One region of the Brevibacterium sp. CSND-B09 genome, then DNA from elsewhere that is predicted to be linked to it. Evidence: predicted binding sites of a transcription regulator. Region 1 holds the regulator's gene; the other holds the start of a gene.
What was found. The regulator HspR, encoded in region 1, represses chaperone genes until heat shock. The targets are predictions, from matches to a motif close to AAGTTGAGTCNNNNNGACTCAACTT.
Positions count from the first base shown of each region.

Region 2: clpB (ATP-dependent chaperone ClpB) is a predicted target of HspR. The motif match lies at 8,654-8,678, and genes of this name have one in related genera.

Region 1 is NZ_JBREGI010000001.1:2,547,479-2,557,312, reverse strand. It holds gene ACU4IU_RS11435 (lipoprotein 17-related variable surface protein) at 1-118, shown strand, start outside; gene ACU4IU_RS11430 (DUF1206 domain-containing protein) at 264-1,139, opposite strand; gene ACU4IU_RS11425 (heat shock protein transcriptional repressor HspR) at 1,289-1,729, opposite strand; gene ACU4IU_RS11420 (DnaJ C-terminal domain-containing protein) at 1,744-2,760, opposite strand; gene ACU4IU_RS11415 (nucleotide exchange factor GrpE) at 2,942-3,616, opposite strand; gene dnaK (molecular chaperone DnaK) at 3,616-5,478, opposite strand; gene ACU4IU_RS11405 (alpha/beta fold hydrolase) at 6,141-7,319, shown strand; gene ACU4IU_RS11400 (DMT family transporter) at 7,915-8,874, opposite strand; gene ACU4IU_RS11395 (aminotransferase-like domain-containing protein) at 8,873-9,834, shown strand, end outside.
Region 2 is NZ_JBREGI010000001.1:2,363,606-2,373,439, forward strand. It holds gene cls (cardiolipin synthase) at 1-61, shown strand, start outside; gene ACU4IU_RS10595 (hypothetical protein) at 214-654, opposite strand; gene ACU4IU_RS10600 (agmatine deiminase family protein) at 949-1,983, opposite strand; gene ACU4IU_RS10605 (CaiB/BaiF CoA transferase family protein) at 2,238-3,413, shown strand; gene ACU4IU_RS10610 (DUF5819 family protein) at 3,674-4,417, shown strand; gene ACU4IU_RS10615 (HTTM domain-containing protein) at 4,407-5,759, shown strand; gene clpB (ATP-dependent chaperone ClpB) at 5,986-8,592, opposite strand; gene ACU4IU_RS10625 (Na+/H+ antiporter) at 8,780-9,834, opposite strand, start outside.

The sequences.
Region 1 (9,834 bases):
CACCGGTACCGAGCTGACCGGCCTCGTCGGCGGCGCCGGCCTCCTCCTCATCGGTGGAGTCGCAGTCGCCATGACCATGCGCCGCAAGAAGGTTGCCAAGGATCCCGCTGAGATCTGATAGCCACTGGCCTGAGAGCGTGCCGGCTCGACTGTGCCGGGCGTGAGTCGAAGAAGGGCGCGAACCCAGTTGGGTTCGCGCCCTTCTTCGTATCTCAGCGGCCAAACATCAGCGGCCAAACATCTGCAGCCGGGCAGAAGACAGCTCATTCCATGCGGTCGTACCTCGAGCGCAGGGCGAGGAAGACCCCGTAGAGGACCAGGCCGAGACCCACGGCCAACAGCAGATACGGCCCGAACGGCTGATCGCGCATGCCCTTGAGCGCACCGTCGATACCAGTGAACTCCTCCGGATCACCGGTCGCCGCAGACACCACGATGAGGATGCCCACCGACAGCAGCGTCGCACCTTTGCCCAGATACCCGACAACACCGGTGAACCCGACGAGGAAGCGGGTGAACGCGCTGCGCGGCCGACGAAGCTCATCTTTCCACTTCCGGCGCAGACCATTGATACAGAACACGATGCCGATGAGCGCAATCACGGCGCCGGCAGCCATGAGGATATACAGTCCGCCCGGGGCCTTCGCCACGGTCGTCGAGGCCTGTGAGCTCACTTTGCCCGAGTCCGATCCTCCGCCGAAGACGAACTGGGAGAAGGTCGCGGCAACCACCACATAGGCAATGGCAGAACCGACCGTCGAGAAGAAGTCGATCCACTGTTTCCTCCCCTGCTTCTCCTGCGGGTCGCGAGTTCCGGCACCGCGCAGCGACGACGCACCGAAGAACGCGTTGACCAAGCACCACAACGCCATCAGCGCACAGCCGAGGAAGCAGATCACGATCAGCACCAGGCCGAAGGGCTGTGAAGCGATCTGTCCGACCGCTCCGGCCTGGTCGGCTTCGCCGCCGCCCTGCCCCAGGCCGATCGTCACGGCCGTCGCACCGAGGATCGCGTGGACCAACCCATTGGCAATGAAGCCCGCGCGGGCCACACGCTCGAACCAGCGGCTGTCCGCGGCTTCCTGAGCCGCCGAATCGGCACTGTCGGCGACCTGTCGAACCTTCTCTTTCTCGTTCACAGAGTCAGTGTCGCACAACACGTGTACTTTTCTGCGCCGCAATGAACTGGATTCGTCGAGCAACGCGAAAAGGCGGAGTGCGCACCGAAAGTTCGGTTCGCACTCCGCCTCGACGCTGTTCTCAGCGTCCCAGTCGGGCCTCGTCAGGATCAGCCGCGTCGGTACCGGTTGTACAGCACCAGAGCTCCCGGCTCAGGGCGACCCTGTGGGCGTCGTCCCCTCGAGATCGAGACGACGTCTCCGCCCACGGTTCCGGCCGCGAAGACACGCGCATCGCGTTCCTGCGCCGACCGGCGTGCCCGAACCTCGTCCTCAAGCTCCTCGTTGCGGCTCTTGAGCGCATCGACCTGATTCTGCAGGTCGATGATCTTCTTGATCCCGACGAGGTTGACTCCCTCGTCCTGCGACAGCTGCTGGATCAGTCGCAGCTTGGCGATGTCCTTCCCGGAATAACGCCGGCCCCGGCCCGCAGTGCGTTCCGGAGAGACGAGACCCAGTCGGTCATACTGCCGCAGCGTCTGCGGGTGCATGCCCGCCAGATCCGCGGCCACCGAGATGACATACACCGCCGCACTCGATGAAATGTGCATTGTGATTCACCACCTCAGCTGGCCTTGGCTTTGTCCAGCAAGCCGGCGCGTGGGTCCTCACCTTCAGTGGCGGCTTTGAACGACTCGACCGCTTGCTTGGCTTCCTTGGACAGGTTCTTCGGCGCCACGATCTCGACTGTCGCCAGCAGATCGCCGGTGCCCTTCTTCGTCTTCACACCTTTGCCCCGCACGCGCAGGGTCCGTCCCGACGGTGTACCCGGCGCGACCTTGACCTTGACAGGCATTCCGCCCAGAGTCGGCACCTTGACCTCGGCGCCGAGAGCCGCCTCGTCGAAGCTGATCGGCAGATCCATCCGCAGGTTGTCACCATCGCGGGTGAAGACCGGGTGCGGGCTCACGTGCACGGTGAGGATGACGTCACCGGGCTCGCCGCCGTTGGGGCTGGCCTTGCCCTTGCCGGCCAGGCGGATCTTCTGTCCGTCCTTGACCCCGATCGGGGTGCGCACGGTCAGCGGCTTCCCGCCGGGCATGTTCAGCTTCACCGAGGCGCCGTCGATGGCTTCGGTGAACGACAGCGTCGTGCTCGACTTGATGTCGCCGCCCTTGACCGGAGGCTGGTAGCCGCCGTATCCGCCGCCACCGCCGAAACCTCCGCCGAATCCGCCGAGCAGATCCGCCAGGTCCGGGGGAACGTCTCCCCCGCCGCCGTAGGTCGTGCGGGTCCGGGTGCGTCCGCCGCCTCCGAAGAGGTCGGAGAACACGTCGTCGAATCCGCCGCCGGCAGCCCCGCCGGGTCCACCGGAACCGGCGCTGAACCTGGCACCGCCGCCCATGGCACGGACCTGATCGTACTGAGCCCGGGATTCCTTGTCGGAGAGCACCTGGTGGGCCTGGCCGATCTCCTTGAACTTCTCCTCGGCCTTCTCATCACCGGGGTTGGCGTCCGGGTGATACTTGCGCGCGAGCTTGCGATAGGCCTTCTTGATCTCGGCATCGGAAGCATCCTTGGAGACGCCGAGGGTTTTGTAGAAGTCCTTGTCGAACCAATCATTCTGAGGTCCGGTATTCACCTGGCACCTCCCTTCCTTCCAATCAATCCTGTCATCACGGTATTCACTTGTCCTCTCACAATCCGCACCCCCGGGGCAATGCCCCGAAGATCCGGACCGCCGCCGAGGCGGTTCCCCGGCCCCGTACGTCGGTGAACCGGCGTGCGGGGCGGGCGGCCGCCTCGGCGATCGTGGTCGCTGCTCAGTCTTCCGGCTGCTGGACACCGACGCGGGCGGCGCGGATGATGCGCTCCCCGATCCGGTAGCCCGGCTGCATGACCAGGAAGAGCGTCGGATTCTCGACCTCATCCGAAGGCTGCTGCATGAGCGCTTCGTGGATGTTCGGATCGAACTCGTCGCCGACCTCTCCGTACTGCTCGACGCCGAGCTTGTTCAGCGATTCGACCAGCTTGTTCACGTGGGTCTCGAAAGGCCCGGTGACATCGCCGTTGTCGCGAGCGAGCTTGACCTCGTCGAGCACGGGAATCAGGGCCTCGACGACCTTGATCGTGCCGCCGAGCGCCGCACGCTCACGTTCGCGGTCGGCCCGCATCCGGTAGGCCGCATATTCGGCGTTGATGCGCTTGAGGTCGGCCAGGTATCCCGCTGCCTCAGAACCCGGTTCGGGCTCGGCCTCCGGCTCGATGTCCTCGAGACCCGAGGCATCGGACGGGATGTCCACACCGAGGTCGCTGGCATCGGCCGCGGCAGCCTGTTCGGCATTCGGGTCCGCGGTCGGCTCCTCGCCGGCCCCGGCCGAGGCCGACTGGGCGTCGGCCTCGGGACGGACCTCACCGGTGTTCGGATCGACCCGGCGCTTGTCACTGAAGGTGAAGCCTGGCTCCTCGGACGACTTGTCGTTGCCCTCGGCAGTCATTACTTCTTCTCCTCATCCTCATCGTCGACAACTTCGGCGTCGACGACATCGTCGTCTGCGCTCGCATCGGCTGCGCCTTCACCGGCAGCTTCGGCGCCTTCGGCACCGCCCTGCTGGCTGTAGATGGCTTCGCCGATCTTCTGCTGGTTCTCCACGAGCTTGTCGTAGGCGCTCTTCACGGCGTCGTCGTCTTCACCCTTGAGGGCTTCCTTGACGGCGTCGACATCGCCCTGCATCTCGGTCTTGAGCTCTTCCGGCAGCTTGTCGGCATTGTCGGTCAGCAGCTTCTCGGTCTGGTAGGCGAGGTTCTCCGCATTGTTGCGGACGTCGGCAGCCTCACGGCGCTTCTTGTCCTCTTCTGCGTGCTCCTCGGCCTCGCGGACCATGCGGTCGATGTCTTCCTTCGGCAGTGCGGAACCGCCGGTGATCGTCATCGACTGCTCGGTGCCGGTGCCCTTGTCGGTGGCCGACACGTGGACGATGCCGTTGGCGTCGATGTCGAAGGCGACCTCGATCTGCGGCACACCGCGCGGAGCCGGAGCGATACCGGTCAGCTCGAAGGTGCCGAGGTTCTTGTTGTCGCGAGTGAACTCACGCTCACCCTGGAAGACCTGGATCGACACGGAGGGCTGGTTGTCCTCAGCGGTGGTGAAGGTCTCCGAGCGCTTGGTCGGGATCGGGGTGTTGCGCTCGATGAGCTTGGTCATCACGCCGCCCTTGGTCTCGAGTCCGAGCGAGAGCGGGGTGACGTCGATGAGCAGGACGTCCTTGCGCTCACCCACGAGGACACCGGCCTGAACGGCGGCGCCGATGGCGACGACCTCATCGGGGTTGACGCCCTTGTTGGGCTCCTTGCCTCCGGTGAGTTCGGTGACGACGGCGGAGACGCCGGGCATACGGGTCGAACCGCCCACGAGGACGACGTGGTCAATGTCGCTGACGGAGACACCGGCGTCCTTCATGACTGCGTGGAACGGAGCCTTGGTGCGCTCGAGGAGGTCCTTGGTCAGGTCCTCGAACTTCGCACGGGTGAGGGTCTCATCCAGGTGGATAGGTCCGTTCTCGCTCATCGACAGGTACTGCAGCGAGATGTTCGTGCTGGTGGCCGAGGACAGTTCCTTCTTGGCCTGCTCTGCGGCTTCCTTGAGGCGCTGCAGAGCGGTGGCATCCTTGGTCAGGTCCACGCCGTAGTTGTTCTTGACCTGCTCGACCAGCCAGTCGACGATGCGCTGATCCCAGTCGTCACCGCCGAGGCGGTTGTCACCGGAGGTCGCACGGACCTGAATGGTGGAGAAGTCGTCTTCGTCCTTGCCGACTTCCAGCAGGGAGACGTCGAAGGTACCGCCACCGAGGTCGAAGACGAGGATGAGCTCGTCTTCCTTGCCGCGCTCGAGGCCGTAGGCAAGAGCGGCAGCAGTGGGTTCGTTGATGATGCGCGAGACGTTGAGGCCGGCGATCTCACCGGCGTCCTTGGTTGCCTGGCGCTCAGCATCGTTGAAGTATGCGGGAACGGTGATCACCGCGTCGGTGACCTTCTCCTGCAGGTACTCTTCGGCGTCGTGCTTAAGCTTCTGGAGGATGCGGGCCGAAACTTCGGGGGCCGTCATCTTCTTGCCGCCGATCTCGGTGGACCAGTCGGTGCCCATGTGGCGCTTGACCGATGCGACGGTGTTCTTGATGTTCGTGACGGCCTGGCGCTTGGCGATCTCACCGACGAGGGAGTCGCCGTTCTTGTTGACTGCGACGACGGACGGGGTGGTGCGACCGCCTTCCGCGTTTGCGATGACCTTCGGGTCGCCGCCCTCGAGGACGGTGACGACGGAGTTCGTGGTTCCGAGGTCGATTCCGACTGCACGTGCCATAGTTTTCTCTCCTTACAGATCGTGAGTTCCTGCGACTCGAATGTGTGCGATCGGGCGGCTCCGGTTCTTGAGTCAGAACCACTCGACCGCACACATTGAGCCAACCGGACTCAAGTATTCTCTTCGAGGTTCCGACCGTCAAGTCGGCCTCATCAAAGTTGCGTACACCAGACTCAACTTTGCTGAGGATGGTTTTATTCCGGCAGGAGAGGATTTCTTTTCAGATAGCCGCTGTAGGATCTCGGATTTCGTGCCGGAATCTCAATTTCGCGTCGGAGGCGTGTCGGTGTTCCCAGTTTCATGTCGGTGCGAGGATGCTGGAAACATGACAACGAAGACGTTGCTGGACACGGAACTGATGTACCTCACCGAGGAGGGCACATCGGTAGCCACCACTGTGGGCGCTGTGGACAGCACCCGACTTTCGAAGGGACTACCGGTCCGGTCGCCCAGATCATACGCGCGTCAACGTCACTACCCCGGTTTGTTTTGGTCCGCGACCACAAACGACCATATACCGTTCGAAAGCCGGTTAGAACTCGATCGATTGTGGTTGGCGGACTTCGAGTGGAAACCAAACCATGGGTCAGGTCAGAGTCAAACAAACCTTCAGCATTCCCTTCGTTTGACCTGAACCTCGGTTCAGGGGTGAAGCTTGAGGCATGAGTGAACGAGATGAGCTGTTTGGGATTGCCGAAGTCTCGGCACGGATCGGTCTGGAACCGGACACGATACGATACTTCGAGCGCCAGAGGGTCATACCGTCTCCACGACGCGACAGTGCGGGACACCGTCAGTACACGACGGCCGACGTCGAGTTGATCCGCATGCTGGTTCATCTCCGTGAGACGGGGATGCCTCTGGCTGATATCGCGCAGTTCACGGGCGCAGACAACAAGGTGGCTGATCTGGCCGGACTTCGAGTGGAGTTACTGACAGCCCATCGCCGTCGCGTCCAGGATAGGCGTGAGGAGCTCGACCGAGCGCTCGATGTAATTACGCGGAAGATCATGGATTTCAGCGATCGAATCACCGGTTCGGTGAACCTTCTCGAGCGAACAGATTGCACGATTGCGTTCGACGTCCAGGGGGAGGGGCCTCTGTTGTTCCTGGTCGGTGCGCCGGCGGGGCGGGCTGGTTTCGCACCGCTAGCGCATGAGCTTTCCGACCGTTATACCGTCGTCACCCATGACCCGCGTGGTGTCGGTGCCAGTCGTGCAGTCCTGGGGATGGCTGCACCCACGCCCGAGGTACTTGCCGAGGATCTTGCTGCGCTTGTTGACCGGCTCACCGGAGGGCCCGCCCTATTCGTCGGAACCAGTGGCGGCGCCGTGACGCTGTTGGAACTGGCCAAGCAGTATTCTGAAATGGTTGGCCGGGCCGTGTTGCATGAGCCGCCGCTCGTGTCCCTCGTGGCTGATTCGAAGCTAGCGGACAGAGCTGCAGCGGTGTTTGAAGCCGCGGAGGCTGATCCCCAGCGGGCAGTGCAGGAGTTCTTTGATCTCAGTGGCGCCGCCCACCATACGGGACCAGATCAGACACCTCCCGCCCATATGTCCATGCCCGAGCTACCTGCCGAGGAACTCGAAAAGAATCGCTACTTTCTAGGGCAGATGGCCGGTCCATCAGTCTTTTACGTACCCGATATTGAGGCCATCCGACGTGTTGCGATTACGCTGTGTGCAGGCTCACTGAGCCATCATCAACTCGCGCGGCGGGCAACCCAAATACTCGCTGAACGTCTAGGACTGCCCCTAGTCGACATGCCAGGTAACCACCTCGGCGCAAGCTCAGAGCCGTCAGAATTCGCAAAAGACCTCAAGCGCCTGCTCGAACTCTGAGCACTACCCGCGGCCCTTCCTAGGCCGAACGGCCCAGGACCACGGCCCCGCTGGAGCTCTTGACCGTTGAGGCGGAATGCCCGCTCTCCCACACGTTGAGGGGGCGCTTAATCGTTCCGGTGGTGGTCTTCTTAGCCCTGATATGTCCAAACGAGGGCGGCGCACGGAGCCGCAGCCCAGTTTCTCGTACAGCTAGGCGGTGGAGGCGGGGTCGAGGCCCCGCTCGTCGCGAATGAGCGTCATCGACCAGAACAAGGCTCGGCGATTCCTAGCGATTCTCTTCCACGACCACTCGACGACCTTATGGGCGTGTACGAGACGCCCCAGCACTCGCAGATAGCGGTGAAGCGCCCTGGGGTTCGCTCCAGGTCTTAGCAAGGGGAACGGGAGTATGTCCAAGGAGTTCAGTCAAGAGTTGCGATATCGCACCATGCGCATGGTCTACGAGTGCCCGGCCCCGCTCGCAGTCGAATCGTGCGCTCACCCCGCGGTTCGGTGTCGGCGGCGAGACGCTGCGAATCTGGTGCAACCGCTACGGGCCCACCGAACCTGCGGGTTGCCACGGATCAGCCCGTAACTTCTCCGAGATCAATCATCAGTTAGCGCGGAGTGTGTCTCGTACACCTGCCTGCTTTCCTCGGTTGCGGGCGCGAACTGCAAGCAGTGCGCAGCCGATCACGGCGATGCCGCCGGTAACGGTCTGCCAGCCGATGTGCTCGCCCAGCAGCAGGCCTGCCCAGAGGATGTTCATCACCGGTTGAGTGAGCTGCACCTGGCTGACTTCTGCCATCGGTCCGATGGCGAGGCCACGATACCAGGCGAAGAACCCGAGGAACATGCTCACCACCGCGAGGTACGCGAACGCGCCCCACTCCACGAGGGTGCCCATGTGAGGCTGCTGCACCATGGCGATGCCGGTCAGTAGAATCATCAGCGGTGAGGCGAGCACAAGCGCCCACGAGATTGTCTGCCACGACCCCAAGCTGCGCGAGAGCAATCCGCCTTCCGCGTAGCCGACCGCGCAAACGACGACGGCGGCGAACAGTAGCAGGTCGGAGAAGTGCAGCCCGCCGAAACCGCCACCTTGGATCACGGCGAATACCACCGCAGCGACAGCACCAAACGCGGCGGCGACCCAGAACGAGCGTGCGGGTCGTTCCCCCGTGCGCAGCGCCGCAATCACCGCCGTCGCTGCGGGCAGCAGCGCGATCACCACAGCCCCGTGGCTCGCGCGCGCTGTCTCGAGGGCAAACGACGTCAGCAGCGGGAACCCGACCACCGCGCCGCCCGCGACCACCGCGACCTGTACCCACTGCCTCCCTCGCGGGAGTCTTTGCCGCGTCAATCCGAGGGCGAAGGCGGCAAGCACGGCCGCGATCACCGCACGGCCCGACCCGACGAACAGTGCCGACATGTGCCCGTTCTCCACCGCGACCCTGGTGAACGGCACGGTGAACGAGAATGCGGTCACGCCGAGCAGCCCCCACCACAGGCCGGAACGGGATACTGGTAGCAGTTTGACAGAATATACAATAGCGCTATTGTTGTGATTCATGATTAATAGTAGCAGTGACCGCATCGTGTCGGCACTTGGCGAGTGGCTCGCGGTCGCTCCTGCGGGCGCACAGCTTCCGTCGACGCGGCAGCTTGTCGCGCGATTCGAGGCCAGCCCGGTGACGGTGCAGAAGGCACTGCGCACCCTCATCGGTCAGGGAGTGATTGAGTCGCGGCCGGGCGTCGGCACGTTCGTGCGCAGGGTCCGGGAGGTCCGTCCGAACGACTACGGCTGGCAGACGGCAGCGCTCGGCTCCCCGCAGCACCGCATCCCGGCCTCGTCGGTGGCGCTGCGCACAACGCCGAACGATGTGATCGCCCTGCATTCGGGCTACCCCGACAGGGAGCTGCTGCCCGAACGTCTGGTACGGGCCGCGTTCGCTCGCGCTGCACGCAGCGAGGCGGCGGTGAGCCGCCCGCCCGCTGCAGGCCTGCCCGAGCTGCAATCCTGGTTCGCCGCTGAACTCGGCGCGATCACTCCCACGGATCTCACCGCCCCGGCCGCAAGGGATGTAGTAATCGTGCCGGGTAGCCAGAGTGGCCTCAGCACTCTCTTCCGCACCCTTGTCGGTGCGGGACGACCACTACTCATCGAGTCACCGAGCTACTGGGGGGCGATGCTCGCCGCCGCGCAGGTCGGCGTGCAACTCGTACCCATCCCGTCCGGGCCGCACGGCCCGAACCCCGACGACCTCGACCGCGCCTTCGCGCAGACCGGGGCACGCGCGTTCTACGCGCAACCAAACTTCGCCAACCCCACCGGCGGCCAGTGGTCGGCGAAACTGGGTGACGCGGTGCTCGGGATCGTGCGCGAGCGCGGCGCGTTCCTCATTGAGGACGACTGGGCGCACGACTTCGGCATCACTACCGATTCTGTCCCCATCGCCGCCCGTGACGACAGCGGTCACGTCGTCTACATCCGCTCACTCACCAAAAGTGTCTCTCCATCAGTCCGGGTCGC
Region 2 (9,834 bases), 180 kb from region 1:
GCGGCCGCTGCTGAAGAAGTATCTGGAGAACGTGGCCCGCCTGACGAGCTCGCTGCTGTAGGCGCCGGCCCACCAGCGGCGGATTCCGCGAACAGCCCAGAAAGCGGCGGATTCTGCGAACAGCCCAGAAAAAGGTGAACAGCCCTGTTTCAAACATGGGCTGTTCACCTTTTCCTGGGCTGTTGCCGACTGACTCAGCCAGTCTGCCGTTGCTCAGTCGTCGTCGGCGACTCCTGCCGGTCCTTCGTCGTCGAGGTGACGCTCCGGATCGGTGATCGAATCCTGGGCCTTCGGCGACGGTTTGTGCTTAGCCGTGGTGTTCGACTTCGCTGCTTCCTGCGCGGCGGTGGTGCTCTTCGCGGTCGTGTCTGCCTTCGCACCAGTCGAGTCCTCGTCGCCGTCGAATTCGGAGACGGGAGTGTTCGTGGCAGCGGCGGCGTTGACCTTGTCGGCCGCGGTCTGAACGGCATCGGCGACTGCCGGCGACTTCTCGCGGATAGACTGGTTGGCCTTCTCGACGGTGTCCTGGACGCGCGGGTCGGTCCACAGATCCTGAGCCTGGGCCTTCAGCCGTTCGTAGCTCTGGCGCCCGGTGCGTGATCCCAGAATGAATCCGACTCCGAGACCGGCCAGGAGAATCAATCTCTTCTTCATGGTCTTGCTCCTCTTCGCAACTCGACGTCACCGTATTCGGCTCTGCTGTGCGACACAGGTCCGGGCAGCGATGTGGCAGCGCACGGGCACTGTGCCCTCAAGAACCAGCTTATACCGAGTCGTGCTCGTACGGGTATGGATTCACCCGCGCCGTCATCGCAGATTCTCGACGATCCCGGGCTCGACACGCGGGAGCCCGGTTCGGCACGCGCGGACCGGCTCGGCACGCGCGGACCGGCTCGGCACGCGCGGCTCGGATTGGAAGCCGGGACCTGCGGCAGGTTCCGGCTCGACTCAGCCGAGGCTCGGTTGCTGCTGGGTGATGCAGTGGATTCCGCCGCCGCGGGCGAAGAGCTCGCGTGCATCGACCCCGACGACCTTCCGCCCCGGGTAGACGCGCTCGAGCACGGCTGCCGCCTCGGCGTCCATCGGATCGTCGAAGGTGCAGGCGATGACCCCGCCGTTGGTGACGAGGTGATTGACATACGAATAGTCGACCCACCCTTCTTCGTCGCGCAGCACCTCGGGCGCCGGGATCGGCACCACCTCGAAGGGCGTGCCGTCGGCGGTGGTCTCGGCCGCGAACTGCTCCTTGAGTGCGCGACTGAATTCGAAGTCCGGGTGTTCGGGATTGCGCTGATCGTGGACGAGGACGACGCCGGGGCTGGGCATCGCGGCGACGATGTCGACGTGTCCACGGGTGCCGAAGGTCTGATTGTCCCGGTGGAGACCGCGGTCGAGCCAGATGACCTTCTTGGCCCCGATCGTGCGCGCGAATTCGGCTTCCACATCGGCTTCGGTGAGTCCCGGATTGCGGCCGAGATCGAGCTGGACGCTGCGCGTCGCAAGCACCGTTCCCTGACCGTCGACGTGGAATCCGCCGCCTTCGTTGCGCAGATCCGAGGACACCACGGGAGTCCCGGCGAGGCCCGCGACGAATTCTCCGATGTGCTCATCGTGATCCCAGCTCGCCCATTCCTGCGCGCCCCAACCGTTGAACACCCAGTCCACCGCGTGCAGCGCACCCGCCTCGTCGACGACGAAGCTCGGTCCGATATCGCGCATCCACGCATCATCGAGTTCGGCGTTGACGATCGTGATCTCGTGGTTGATCCCCTCGCCGAGGTGGCGCTTGGCATGATCGGTCTGTGCACTGGTCACCACGACCGTGACAGGGGTGAATTCGCTGGTGGCGCGGGCAACGGCGGCCCACGTGGCGCGTGCCGCCTCGGCCTCGGCTTCCGTGTCGCCGAGCGCGTAGCCGGAGGACGGGAACGCCATCCAGACTCGGTCCTGGGCGGCGGTCTCCGCCGGCATGTGCAACGTCATCGTTCGTCCCTTCGCTGGTGGACTGTCGCTGAGCCGAGTGTAGCCAGAATCTCGCCGAGGCGGTCGACGGATTTCGCAGGTCCGTCGCCGCATCGGCACACCGGCCAGCCGAAGGAGTCCACGTAGCCATCTGGGACAGTCGGCGGCCACGGGAGTCCGTATAGTCTGGCAGGGAGTCACAGAGCTGGCCCGAAATCGGACACACGATACCGGACACGGAGCCAGCATTCGATCGTGTGCGAAGGAGGCAGGAAGTGGAAGACCAGGATCTGCAGGAGATGTTCGGCAGACGAGGGACGGGGCCTCTGGCCGGAACCATCGTGGCCGATTTCTCCCGAGTCCTCGCCGGCCCCTACGCGACGATGATGCTTGCGGATCTGGGTGCCACGGTCATCAAGGTGGAGGGGCGAACCGGGGACGATACACGTCACTGGGCGCCGCCTCGGCGAGGGGATGATGCGACGTATTTCCTCACGGCGAACCGGAACAAGCACTCCGTCGTCCTCGATTTCAAGGACTCCGACGACCTCTCCTTCGCCCAGCAGCTCGCTGCTCGCGCGGATGTGCTCGTGGAGAACTTCAAGGCCGGGGGACTGGCGAAGTACGGCCTCGACTATGAGTCGGTCAGCGCGGTCAATCCGGGCATCGTCTACGCCTCGGTGACGGGTTTCGGTCGCGACAATCCTCAGCCGGGCTACGATCTGCTCATCCAGGGTCTGTCCGGATTCATGTCGGTCACCGGCTCCGAGGAGTCGGGCCCGGTCAAGGCGGGTGTCGCTGTCGTCGACGTGATCACGGGACTGCATACGGCGGTCGGCATCCTCGGCGCGCTCAACCACCGCAAGGACACCGGGACCGGTCAGCTGGTCGAGACGAATCTGCTTTCCTCGGCGCTGTCCGGGCTGGCGAACCAGACCTCGGCATATGTGGCCGGCGGCGTGACTCCGCAGGCGATGGGCAACAAGCACCCGAGCCTCTACCCGTACCAGCCGATGCCCACGGCGGAGGGCCAGATCATCATCGCGTGCGGCAACGACAAGCAGTTCGCCCGGCTCGCCGAGGTGCTCGGCCACCCCGAATGGGCGACCGATGAACGGTTCGCGAACTTCGCCGACCGCAACGTCAACCGCGATGACCTCGAGCCCGAGCTCATCGCCGCGCTGAGCGAGAAGACGAACCAGGAATGGTTCGACATCCTCACCGAGGCGGGGCTGCCCTGCGCGCCGATCAACTCGATCGCCCAAGGTGTGGACCTGGCATCGTCGCTGGGACTCGAGCCCGTCGCCGAGGCGGGTCAGGGCGATCGCGTCATCCCCACCGTCCGCAACCCGATCCGGTTGTCCGAGACCCCGCCGAGCTACGAACTGGCTCCGCCGACGCTCGGCGATTCCACGGAAGCGGTCAAGGCGTGGCTGAGGGCGGCCGAATAGACCTCGGGCGTGCGCCGCGAATCGGCAAGTCATCGTGAGGAAGTCATCTTGCGCCTGATGACCGCGAATGATTCTGCCGCTGCCCGGGCGGGCAGTGCCACAGCTGAAGTACCCTATTGACTGTGCGTTGTCACCGAGAGATCTGCCAAGCGACCGATGAGGCGCGGGACCTGCGGTGACGGCAGTCGTATTCCCAAGAGAATTCCGGAACCGAGATGGACAATGAGTCGACCGAGGTCACACCTCGGAGACGTTCGGCGGTGAAACGGACCCTGATGGTCATCGCGATGGCGATCACAGGGTTCCATATCTTCGCCAGCTTCCTGTGGATCGCCCCTGCCTCGACGGCGAGGGAGGTGATTCCCGGTGACCTGCTCTCCAAATACATGATCCCGCTGTGGGGACAGTCGTGGAGCGTGTTCGCCCCCGAGCCGATCAACGGCGACTACTACTTCGATGTGCGCGCGGTGATCAAGACCGACAGCGGCGAAGAGATCACTCAATGGGTGCGGGCCACCGATGTCGAACTCGACCACTCGACATACAAGCTGTTCCCGCCGCGGTCGGCGGGGCTGGGCATCGGAGTGGCCTCGGACATCAAAGGTTCGTGGGAAGATCTGCCCGACGATCAGAAGGCGATCGTCAAACTCGACTACTTCAAGGGCGACGATTCCGTCGACCGGCTGGAGACGAAGCTGGGGGAATACGACGACCCGGAGAACGCGATTCCCGCGTACCTGGAGAGCGAACATCTGGCCACCGCGTATGCGACGCAGGTGGCGAAGGCCATCTGGGGCGACGACGTCCAGCGCGTCCAATACCAGGCCGCCCGTCAGAACGTCGTGCCTTTCGCCGAACGCAACGACAAAGACGCGAAGCGTCCGAACATCCAACCCGTCCCCGTGGGATGGCGCGCACTCGTCGTCGAAGACCATCAGTCCCAAGAGGAATTCACGAAGTACTTCTGTGCCTCGGACGAAGTGAGGTGCGTCGGTGAACAGTGATGACACGACCCGCACAGGCGGGGACGACCACGATGTAGAGGTCACTGACCAGCGGACCGGCACGGCCGTCTCGGCGCAGGGCCGGGCGAAGGACTCCGCGGGCCACGCGAACGCCGGCACCGCCTCGGCGCGGAAACCGGAGAAGGACAACGGTTCGGACTCCGCCGGCCGCGGAAACGATGGGACCGCCTCGGCGAGTGATTCGGCTCCTGAATTCGGGTTGGTCCCGGTGACGACCCTCGTGCGGACGAAGCTCGCGCAGGGGTGGAACTGGCTCGAGGAGATGCTCACCGGCCGGTACCACGCGACATACGGGCTGGCGGTGACACGGATCCTCATCGGATTCGCCGGTCTCGGCCTCATCCTCACGAACTTCAGCGCTCGGCATTACACCTTCGGTGTGGGATCGGCCTGGAACGGGGAGATCGCCGAACCCAAGAGCGATTTCCCGACCATCTGGCTCTTCTCCCTCTTCCACCGAGCGGTGACGACGCCGCCGCTGTTCACGGCGATGATGATCGGGCTCGCGCTGCTGGCGATCGTCATCATCCTCGGGTGGCGCACAAGGATCGTCCTGCCGATCTACCTCGTGCTGTGGGTGAGCTTCATCGAGCTCAACGACGGGGCAGGGGATCAGGGCGACAACGCCTACCGGATGTTCATGATCGCCATGCTCTTCGCCGATACGACCCGCAGATGGTCCCTCGACGCCAGGCGGCGCGCGCGGAACCCGGAATTCCCGGACAACGACGGCGGCTCGTGGCGCTGGGCGCTCATCATGGCCAACAACCTCGCGATCGTCGTACTCGCGTTCCAGGTGTGCGCAATCTACATGTCCGGCGGTCTGTACAAGGCCGGAGGCGAGGCCTGGCAGCACGGATTCGCCGTGTACAACCCGCTGCACACTCAGCAGTTCGGCACGTGGCCGGTGCTGTCGGATCTGATGACGGCGTGGGGGCCGATGGTCGTAGCGATCTCGTGGGGATCGATCCTCTTCCAGTGCGCCTTCCCGTTCATGCTCTTCAACCGCTACACCCGCATCATCGCGCTGCTGGGCATCCTGTCCTTCCACTTGGGCATCGCGCTGCTCATGGGCCTGCCGTGGTTCTCGCTGACGATGATCGCCGTCGATGCGATCTTCATCCGCGATCGTTCATTCGCGAAGGTCAGCGCCTACCTGCGGCATTGGTGGACGTCATCGGCCCCGCGGGGTGCTGGTGGGGCTGGTGGCGGTTCCGCCGGTGGCCGCGGCGGTTCGGGTGGCCGCGGCGGTTCGGGTGCTGCCAAGGGCGGGTCTGCAAAGACTCGTACGCGGTCGTCCGCAGGCTCTCGCGGCAAGTAACCGTCGCGCATAGCGCTCAGCAACCGGCAGATGCTGAAATGGGACACCCTGCTCTGAAATGCTCACCGAAGAAAGTGAGCGATCCAGAGCAGGGTGTCCCATTTCTGTGCTGTGCCGCGTTGCGGTCAGCGAAACAGCCCAGTTTGAGTTGAATAGCCCATGTTCAAACAGGTGCTATTCAACTCAAACTGGGCTGATTCCGCGCAGCACGCCCCAGCCGGGAGCCTTACCGCTTGGGGCGCAGCTCCAGGCCGGTGGCCTCGGGGTCTTCGGGCAGGTCGACGACCACAGTGTCCCCGTCGACGATGTCGCCGGCGAGCAGAGCGCGGGCCAGCTTGTCGCCGATCTCGCGCTGGACCAGCCTGCGCAGCGGCCGGGCACCGAACGCCGGATCGTAGCCTTCGAGCGCCAACCAGTCCTCGGCTCCCTGAGTGACCTCGAGCGAGACACGACGGTCGGAGAGCCGGCGCGACATGTGCGAGATCTGCAGATCGACGATCGACGCGAGCTCGGTCTGGCTGAGCGCGTCGAAGAGCACGATGTCATCGAGACGGTTGAGGAACTCGGGCTTGAACGTCGCATGCACGACGTCGAGCACCTTGGACCGCTGCTCCTCGGTCGACAGGCTCTTGTCGACGAGGAACTGCGAACCCAGGTTCGAGGTCAGGATCAGGATGGTGTTCCTGAAGTCGACCGTGCGTCCCTGACCGTCGGTGAGCCGACCGTCATCGAGGACCTGCAGCAGGATGTCGAACACGGACGGGTGCGCCTTCTCGACCTCGTCGAGCAGCACGACGGAGTACGGGCGACGGCGGACCGCCTCGGTGAGTTGGCCGCCCTCGTCGTATCCGACGTAGCCCGGAGGTGCACCGACGAGGCGGGACACGGTGTGCTTCTCACCGTATTCGCTCATATCGATCCTGATCAGGGCTTTCTCGTCGTCGAAGAGGAAGTCCGCGAGAGATTTCGCGAGCTCCGTCTTGCCGACGCCGGTGGGTCCGAGGAACAGGAACGAACCGGTCGGGCGATCCGGGTCGGCGACCCCGGCCCGCGAACGGCGGATGGCGTCAGAGACCGCGGCGACGGCGTTCTTCTGCCCGATGAGACGCTCACCGAGGATGCCCTCGGCTCCCAGCAGCTTCTCGACCTCACCCTGGACGAGGCGTCCGGCGGGGATGCCCGTCCACGAGGAGACCACCTCGGCGATGTCGTTGCTCGAGACCTTGTCCGAGACCATCTGATCGGAATTCGCTCCCGCCTCGGCCTGGGCCTCGGCGGCTTCGGCCTCGGCGATCTCCTTCTGCACGGCAGGGATCTCGCCGTAGAGCAGACGGGAGGCGGTCTCAAGGTCCGTGTCGCGCTGAGCCTTCTCGGCGGCCGAACGCAGCTCGTCGAGCTTCGTCTTCAGCTCACCGACCCGGTTGAGGCCGGCACGCTGGGACTCCCAGGTGGCCTCGAGTCCGCGCAGCTCCTCCTCCTTGTCGGCGAGATCGGCACGCAGGGCGCTCAACCGATCGATCGACGCGGAGTCTGTCTCCTTAGCCAGGGCCATGTCCTCCATCTTCAGGCGGTCCACGGCGCGGCGGAGCTCATCGATCTCGACCGGAGCCGAATCGATCTCCATCCGCAGGCGGGAAGCCGCCTCGTCGACGAGGTCGATGGCCTTGTCCGGCAGCTGCCTGCCTGTGATGTACCGGTTCGACATCGTTGCGGCCGCGACCAGGGCGCCGTCGTTGATCGAGACCTTGTGGTGAGCTTCGTAGCGTTCCTTGAGCCCGCGCAGAATCGCGATCGTGTCCTCGACGCTGGGCTCACCGACGAAGACCTGCTGGAACCGGCGCTCCAGAGCGGGATCCTTCTCGATGTTCTCGCGGTATTCGTCCAACGTGGTGGCACCGATCATCCGCAGCTCACCGCGGGCGAGCATCGGCTTGAGCATATTGCCTGCGTCCATCGAGGAGTCTCCGCCGGCACCGGCACCGACGATCGTGTGGAGCTCGTCGATGAAGGTGATGATCCGACCGTCGGCGTTCTTGATCTCCTCGAGCACGGCCTTGAACCGCTCCTCGAACTCACCGCGGTACTTCGCGCCGGCGACCATGGCGGACAGGTCGAGGCTGATGAGCGTCTTGTCGCGCAGCGATTCGGGCACGTCTCCGGCCACGATCCGCTGGGCCAGGCCTTCGACGACGGAGGTCTTGCCGACGCCGGGTTCACCGATGAGGACGGGGTTGTTCTTCGTCCTCCGCGAGAGCACCTGGACGACGCGGCGAACCTCTTTGTCGCGGCCGATCACCGGGTCGAGCTTGCCTTCCCGGGCGACGGCGGTGAGATCGATGCCGAACTTCTCCAGCGACTGCATCGTCTCCTCGGGGTTCTCCGAAGTGACCTTCTTTCCGGCACGCAGTTCGGGCATGGCCGCGAGCAGTGCGTCCCTGTTGGCCCCATTCGCGCGCAGCGCCTCACCGGCGCCGTCCTTGCCGGCCGCAGCGGCGAGCAGCAGGTGTTCGGTCGAGACGAACTGGTCGCCGAGGGCCGTCATCTCCTCCTGCGCGAGGTTCATCATCTCCAGGCCGGCGCGGGAGAGTCCCGGCTGGCTGACGGAGGATCCGCTGACGGTGGGGAACCCGCTGATCACGGACTCGATGGACCGCAGCACGGTCTGCGGGTCGGCACCGACCTTCGTCAGCAGGGTCGCGGCGAGCGAATCGGGCTGGCCGAGCAGGGCCGCGACGAGGTGGGCCGGTTCGATCTGATTGTTCTTCCGGGCGACGACGTCGTTGACCGCAGTCTGCAGCGCCTCCCGGGATTTGGTTGTCATCTGTGCGTCCATGTACGCATCTCCTTCTCAAATTCTGTGCTGATTTCAGCTCTCGAAAAGAACAACACCGACAAAGTTGAGTCTATTCCGCTCAACTTTGAAAATCGAGAAGAATCTCGCCGAGGCGGCCCGCCCGGATACGTGTCCCCGCCCAGCCGGGGCCGGCTCGGAAACCCGCCCGGTCGGGACCGGCCCGCCTCTACCTCGTGATGACCGACTGGAGGTCGAAGCGGTGGAGCACGCGGTCGGCGATCTCCGGATCGGTGCCGCGTTCGCGCCGGGCCTTGAGCACCTCGGCACGGGCGGACTGCATGGCCTTCTTCTGCACGGCCAGCATCTGCTCCCGGTGTTCCTTGAATGCCATCGCCTGCTCCGAGCTCGCCTGGTCATCGGTGGTTCCGCTGAGCTGATCGTGCAGGACTTTGAACCTCGCCCGCAGGGGTTCGATGACGTCGTCGGGCAGACTGTCATCGTTCTTGATCTCGCGCATCGCAGCCTTGTAGGCACGCAGAGCGATGTCCCTGGTCGCCTGATGTTCCTTCTCCGCCTCGTCGTCGATGCCGAGGAGAGCGACGACGGTCGGAAAGCTCAGGCCCGCCAGCACCAGAGTGACCAGCAGGACCACCGCGGCCGCGACGACGACATAGGACCGACCGGGGAACGGGGCACCGGAACTCGTCGTGGCCGGGATCGACAAGGCCAAGGCGACCGTGGCGAGGCCGCGCATCCCGCCCCAGGTCATCAGCGTGGCATCGCGGACGCTCAACGGTGCCGCATCCGGATCCTCCTCGCGTCTCTTGCGTTCGATGACAGTGCCGAGCAGCAGCCAGACGAAGCGGACGGCCACGACGATGAGAGCGATGAGCGCGCCGACGAGCAGCGCTCGCCCGAGGTCGGCGTGTTCGGATTCGACGATGAGACGCAGATCGAGACCGATGAGTCCGAAGGCGATTCCGGTGATGAGCATCTCGAGGACCTGCCATGTCGAATTCTGCGTCACCCGCTCCGCCGAGTTCCCCTCGACATCGCGGCGCCGCACTTCGAGGGCGGCCACGACGACGGCGATGACCCCGCTGGCGTGGAAGTGCTCGGCCACGAGGTAGACGCCGAAAGGCAGGACGAGCATGAGGGAGGACCGAGCGATCGTGTGATCGATCTTCTCCATCACCCACCAGGCGGCGAAGGACAGCACCAGGCCGACGATGATCGCCACGACGGCGGAGACGACGAACGACACGGCCAGATCTGCGTAGT